2 regions of the Ruminococcus sp. AF17-22AC genome follow, and region 2 is predicted to be linked to the other one. Evidence: riboswitches for the same ligand, from Rfam matches in the RefSeq annotation. Region 2 holds a riboswitch; the other holds the start of a gene.

Region 1 (3,431 bases), on a different contig from region 2:
CATATAAAGTCATTATACCTTACAAGCTTTTATATGTCAACAAAATCCAACATTATTTATTTGTTTTTTACGAGGTTTTTGTTGTGGTTTTTGTTGGTTTTATGTTGGTTTTTGTTTGAAGTCTGATTTTCGGGTTGACTTTTCAAGAACATACTGCCATACTGGTTTTAGAAGATTTTATATTGTATTGACAGTTCGAATTATATAAAAAATTAATTCCTTGAAAGGGGGATTTTTGATGTATCTTTCTGATATACATACGCATTCGATTGCAAGCGGACACGGAACGTCCTGTACCATCTCAGACATGGCAAAAGCTGCTTCTAAAAAAGGACTGAAACTGCTCGGCATCACGGATCACGGTCCGGGAACACTTGCCGCAGGAACTTCTTCTTATTTCAGGAGTCTTACCTACGCGCCGAAAAAAAGATTTGGGATTGAGCTTTTATTTGGAGCAGAATTAAATATTCTGGATACGGAGGGGCATCTGGATCTGAATGACGAACTGCTCAGCGAACTGGATTATGCAATCGCAAGTATGCATGCGCAGAATTATAAGAGTGGTTCTGTCGAGGAAAATACGAGTGCTTATCTGAATGCAATGAGGCATCCCTGTGTAAAGGTGCTTGGCCATTGTGATAATCCTGCCTTTCCGGTAGATTATGAAACGCTGGCTTTCGGTGCAAAGGAATATGGGGTGATTTTTGAGATTAACGAAGCTTCGCTGATGCCCGACGGATATCGTGGGGATACGAAAGAAAATAACCGTGAGATCCTGAAGTATTGTATGAAGTATGAGATTCCGATCGTGCTGTCGAGCGACAGCCATGGAGCAGAACATATCGGGGATTTTACTTATGGGGCAGAGTTTGTACATGAGATGATGTTTCCCGAAAAAATGATATTGAATAATGATATCCCCCGGTTGAAGATGATACTGAGTGAGAGGTAGGAATAGATATATAATATATATATATAACGAAAAAGCGAACAGTCTCCTGACTTGTTGACACGCTGCATTTCCGGATTAAATGTCAGGAGACTGTTCCTTTTTCTGTGTATAGGAATATTTAATAATTTTAAGCAAATATCCTTTTCACCTATAGACTATTATAATTTTATACCATTCATTCCTCTTCTCTTATTTTCTGTATCATCTTTGTGATACCACCACGCCCCGTGGGTGGACCGCAGCCTTCGGCTGCTGGCCGGCGAGGCCTTCCCGGTTGTGGGGAAAAGGAGCTGGACGTGAAAATACATTACGTGTTTAGTAAAGAAATAGAACTCGTCAAAAAACAGATAAAGTATACTGCTATCTTGAAAGAATATGCGTTCTATTTACGGAACTCAGCAAGGCTTCCGTAAATTTCGTACATGCTAGCTGCGGTTGCAGAGCATCTGTCTGAGCGACAGCGAGTTATGCGGAGCAATCGCTAATAAGCGCATGTATGAAATTCGGAAACGCAGCGTGTTCAGTAAACAGAACGCATATTCCTTTACAAGTAGGCAGTATGACTTTATCGTCATTCTTCTTACTCTATTTCGTTTTCTCGTATCTTCTTCATCAGTTCCGCCAGCTCGCTATATTTCCCTGTTACGTACCCGTAGTTCTGTGCTTTGTGCGGCAGCTGACAGTTCGTGCAGTCTTTAATTCCCTTCTCGGTCATTCTGAAATTCCCGCCACATTTATCTCCCAGTGCATACAGCGGACAGTAGCAGAACAGACAGTTAAAGTTCTCCGGATCTGCGCCTGCATGGCACGGAAAATATTCACATTCCTTATTGCTGAAAAAAGCATAGTGTTTCCCTTCCCAATATGGTTTTTCCATTTACTTTCACCTCGTTATATAAAAAAATCCAGTCACGGCACTGCCGAACTGGTCATCTTCGAAACTTATTTTAGAGGATTTGCGATACTGCTCCGGGGTAGACAATGAATCCGTTCAAATATGCGGAGGGAACGAATGCATCCGGAGTAGTACCGCCTGCCATTTAATCATACCCCTAAAGGGTTCTGGTCTGTGGTGGCAAAACCACAAACGCATAGGTATAATTCATACGAACAGGCGAATTCCATAAAAAAATGCCTGCTTCCAATCAGCAGACAACGCTTTGGGTTGCGGATACCCTAAGTTGGTTGTTACACTTTACACGGAAGTTTAACCTCGCCATACAAAGCAGGTTTCCTGACTTCAGCATCATCGCTTCCTTTCCCCTTCTCATACTATGTACAATGGGATAATGAAAAGTCGCTCCTCTGTTACAGTGACCGGATCGCTCAGGACTTGCACCTGATTCCCTCTTCAGATTGCTACGCGGACAACAATCTGCACTTCATATGTTCAATATGGAATTATACTGACATCATAATAACACGATGCCAGTTTGCTGTCAATAACCCGCATAACATTTTGTCAAATTTTTATCATTTTATGTATTCAGGAAAACGCTCTGTTCTGCTATTGTTTTTCTGCCTTTCACATTGGTAATTTTGTCGAGTCAATACACCAGATTTGTTACTGTTCACTCCGTTCACAGCAGCATTGCTTTTTTTCTGCATATGTCCTATACTGAATTATATTTTCCGTCCTGTGTTCCGACAGATACAGGCCAGGCAACCAAAGGAGGATTTTTTATGATTCAGGATATTGCCCCGCACACTTATCACAATGAATATAAACCGGTCGCACCGGATGAAAACAGTATCATTCTTGCCTACGAAAATGGAAAGAGTTTTTTCCGCAAAGAGGACAGTTCCGATGTTATCACACTTCCACGCTTTCGCGAGCTGGAAGACAAAGTAGCCGATCTATATGAAAATTATATTTATCTTTTCTCTATTGACGAGGAACGTTTTTACCTGATTCCGGATCTGAACACTGCTCTGCTGCCAGGCTATGGTTTTTATGAAAACCGTGAACTCCGTTATGTACAGCCACAGTATATCTCTTTCGCAGTGATCACCGGATATCAGCTCTGGTTCTGGTATCGTAACCGCCGTTTCTGTGGATGCTGTGGTCAGCCGATGATACATGACAAGGGGGAACGTATGATGTACTGTCCTTCCTGTGGACGCCAGGAATATCCGGTTCTGATGCCGGCTGTGATCGTCGGTATCACCAACGGTGACAAGATCATCTGTTCCAAATATGAAGGCAGAAGCTTCAAACAATACGCTCTGATCGCCGGCTTCGCAGAAATCGGCGAAACAATCGAACAAACCGTTCACAGGGAAGTTATGGAAGAAGTCGGTCTGAAAGTCAAAAATCTCCGTTACTATAAAAGTCAGCCATGGTCCTTCTCCGGCACTCTGCTCTTTGGATTTTTCTGCGATGTAGACGGCGATGACACGCTGACCGTAGATCACGAAGAACTTTCCGTAGCACAATGGTTTGACCGCGACAAAATCATCGGTCAGGATAACGACAGCA
Region 2 (3,431 bases):
GGAAATGCCCGGAAGGACCTGAATCCTCCCGGGCAGCCCCCGTTATCTTACATAAAAATTATGTACTGTTTTATTATTCTGCAGCTTCTTCTGTTGTCTCTGCTGTGTCATCTGCTGCTGTATCGTCTGTTGCTTCTGCGTCAGCATCATCTGTTGTTGCTTCTGCATCTGTTCCAAGGGAATCAATTGCAGCTTTTGTGTGCTCTACATACAGATCTTCTACTGCTTCGATTCTTCCAAGTCCTTCGATCTGGCAGTCAATGCTGTCAAAAGCACCGGATGCTTCGAACTGGGATTTCCAGGAATCTTCATCATCACCGGCCATATCGTTGTTTGCATGGTCACCAGCAACAACCATCAGCGGACGAAGAACAACTTTCTTGAATCCTGCGTCTTTAACTTTTGCAATAACAGCCTGGCATTCTGTATCTTCCGGCTCACCTTCTACAGTACCGATGAAAGCGTTTGTGAATCCAAGGTCATCCATCTGTGTCTGCATCTGATCGTATGTTACGTTTGCTGTATGGGAAGTACCATGTCCCATGAATACAAATGCTGTTCCGTCTTCTGCAGCAGCTTCCATGCTGTCATATCCTGCGATCTTGCAAGCTTCATCTGTGATAGCCTGTGCAACTGCTTTCTTGTCATCGTTGATTACAGTAGCGTCATCGCCTACTTCACCAAGCATTGGCTCTGCGATTGCCACAGATTCGAATTTGTCTTTGTAGCTGTCGATTGCTTCTACCATCTCATCGTACTCAGCACCATGCATCAGATGTGTAGGCTGAACAACAAGATTCTTAACACCGTTTGCAACTGCACGGTCAAGAGCCTGATCCATATTGTCGATTACTTCATCGTCTCTTGCTTCTACATGGTTGATGATAATCTGTGCTGTAAATGCACGTCTTACAGACCAGTCCGGATATGCTTCCTGAAGTTTGTCTTCGATTCCTTTGATATCCTGTGCACGGCTGTCATTGAAAGAAGTACCAAAACTTACAACGAGAAGCTCATTCTCACCGATTTCATCCTGATTACGTGGATCATCCTTGGATGCATCACCTGTATCTGCACCGAAATATTCCGGGCTTGCTTCTTCGCCTTCAACCAGTTCTTTCTGAGCATCTGTCAGTTTGTCCCATGCTTCTTTTGCAGCTTTGCAGTCTTCGTCAGTTGTATCGTTTCTTTCCTGAACGTAGATCTTGTCGATCAGTGCTGCAACTTCATCCGCTGCTTTCTGGTCATCATCGGATGCTTCTTCTGTATCTGCAGCATCTGCGTCTTCTTCTGTATCTGCAGCATCTGCGTCTTCTTCTGTATCTGCTGTTTCCTCTGTTGCTGCCTCTGCAGTGTCATCAGAAGCATAAATGCTTGCAGATCCCATCATTGTGACTGTTGCTACAGCCATAGCCAGTGCCAGTGCTTTTACAGTTTTGTTTTTCATGTTTGTTTCCTCCTGTACTTGTGGTTTTCATGAAAATTAAAATGAATAACAAAGTACGGCTGATAGTCCGGTGGATAGTTTTATGTATTTTTTACACAAAAAAACTCCTGCACCGGGCTAAGAGTTTCTGGATTATGGTACAACCAATTACTCGTGATCCGGAATTAAAAAATCCCCGTACCAACAGCAGGCAGGTTTCCTGACTTACAGATCAACACATAAAAAGTCGCCTTCCCGGTTCTCCAGTGGCTGCGCATCCACGCATGACTTTACATTCCCTGTTTACAGTGACGAGATCGTACAGGACTTACACCTGTTTCCCTTTTAACTTGTGATTTCTTATAAAAATCATCTGCACCTGTTGTTTTATTATTCAATTTCTTACAGAATACCACTATTTTTTCAACTTTACAATAGGTCCGGTTATTTTTTTATCAATAAGTCCCACAGAGGCAGCAGGTACAAAAACAATGCAAACAATACGCTGCTCTCCGGTGCGCCTACTGCTGCCAGTGGCACAGCGCCTGCAATTGACCATGGTATAAGCGGTGCTATGACCACTGCGCTGTCCTCCAGATAGTTGGCGAATTTTTCTTTATCTGCTTCGGTTCTGCTGCACAACTGATCCGTCAAAATAATCGACAATGTCTGGTTACATGCCACAACGCCGGTCAGAACTGCCGTCACAAATACTGCCAGATATGGTTTCGTCTTGTCTGCAAGTGCGATGACCATTTTTTGAATGCCATCCAGAATACCGGTTTCCTGAAAGATACCGGAATAGGATGATGAAATGCAGACTATCGCGCCTACCTTTACCATAGAAGAAATTCCTCCACCATCCAGCATAGATGTCACCGCAGAATCTGCGGAATGAAAGCCGGTCAAAATCAGCATCGAAAGATTTTTTACCGGAATTCCCTGAAACCAGATGCAGATCGGTATCGCTGTAAGAATACTCGCGATCATCGAAATTTTTACTCCGGCCTGCATTACCGACAATACCAGAATCACAACTGCCGGAAGCAATGTGATCCAGCCAATCTGAAATTCGTTTCCAAAAATTTTTACAAGATCCGGCACTTCTGCTGTGCCATGAAGGTTCCTGCTGACACAGAAATAAATAAGCGCTGTCACGATAAACGGTACCGCTCCACTTCGTATCATATTTCTGATATTTCGGTAAACACTGGTTCCCGTCAGTTCAGAGACAAGAAGTGCGCTCGTTGATACCGGTGAACAGCGGTCTCCAAAATAAATGCCGGACAAGATTGCCCCGCCTGCCATCCACGGACGGATACCAAGTGTTGACGCGATTGTCGCACAGACAACGCCCATCGTTGCCGCGGTTCCGAAAGAAGTCCCCGTCAGCACAGAAACAAGGCAATTCAAAAGAAACGTCATAAGAAGAAAAGTAGATGGTTTTATCAGATGAATCGTATAACAGATGATTGCAGGAATCGTCCCTGCCTGACGCCAGAGCGCCGTCAGCATCCCGATCAGAATAAATGTAAACAGGATGTTTCTGACTTTTTTGATTCCCTGCAATATCATCTTCCCTATAGATTTCCATGTATAGCCCTGTTTTCGGCTGTAGAAGCTAAACAAAACCAGCCCCGCAAAGAGCGCATATAAAATAAAATGATTGGTTGCGATACATATAATAAGCAAAATACAGAATATAGTTAGGGTCAGAGTTGCCATGTGAGGTGTCCTTTCCTATGCTGTCTTCTCTGCGCTAAAGAAAATAATCACTGCTCCAACTGCTGCAGAAATCGTTGCAAACAGGAGCATAGTATTGACACCGGAGAAATCGATCAGCGCACCGCCGAGGAAAGCACCGATTACACTGCCAAGTGTGTAAGTCATCGTGATATATGCCTGTCCTTTGATTGCATCTTCTGCATCCATAATGGAATTTACATAGTAGACCGATGCCGCTGCCATCAGCCCCCATCCCAGCATCTGGAAAATTTGGATACCG

The links. Region 2 has a riboswitch for cobalamin ahead of DWW86_RS03980 (sirohydrochlorin cobaltochelatase). Riboswitches for the same ligand answer to the same signal wherever they lie in the genome.
Region 1: another riboswitch for cobalamin. It lies ahead of DWW86_RS06325 (cysteine-rich small domain-containing protein); the one in region 2 lies ahead of DWW86_RS03980 (sirohydrochlorin cobaltochelatase).

What each region holds. Positions count from the first base shown of each region.
Region 1 is NZ_QRXT01000003.1:221,255-224,685, reverse strand. It holds gene DWW86_RS06330 (phosphatase) at 239-952, shown strand; gene DWW86_RS06325 (cysteine-rich small domain-containing protein) at 1,533-1,829, opposite strand; cobalamin riboswitch at 2,160-2,352, opposite strand; gene nudC (NAD(+) diphosphatase) at 2,636-3,431, shown strand, end outside.
Region 2 is NZ_QRXT01000002.1:142,700-146,130, reverse strand. It holds gene DWW86_RS03980 (sirohydrochlorin cobaltochelatase) at 74-1,447, opposite strand; cobalamin riboswitch at 1,620-1,824, opposite strand; gene DWW86_RS03975 (Na+/H+ antiporter NhaC family protein) at 1,871-3,151, opposite strand; gene DWW86_RS03970 (MFS transporter) at 3,167-3,431, opposite strand, start outside.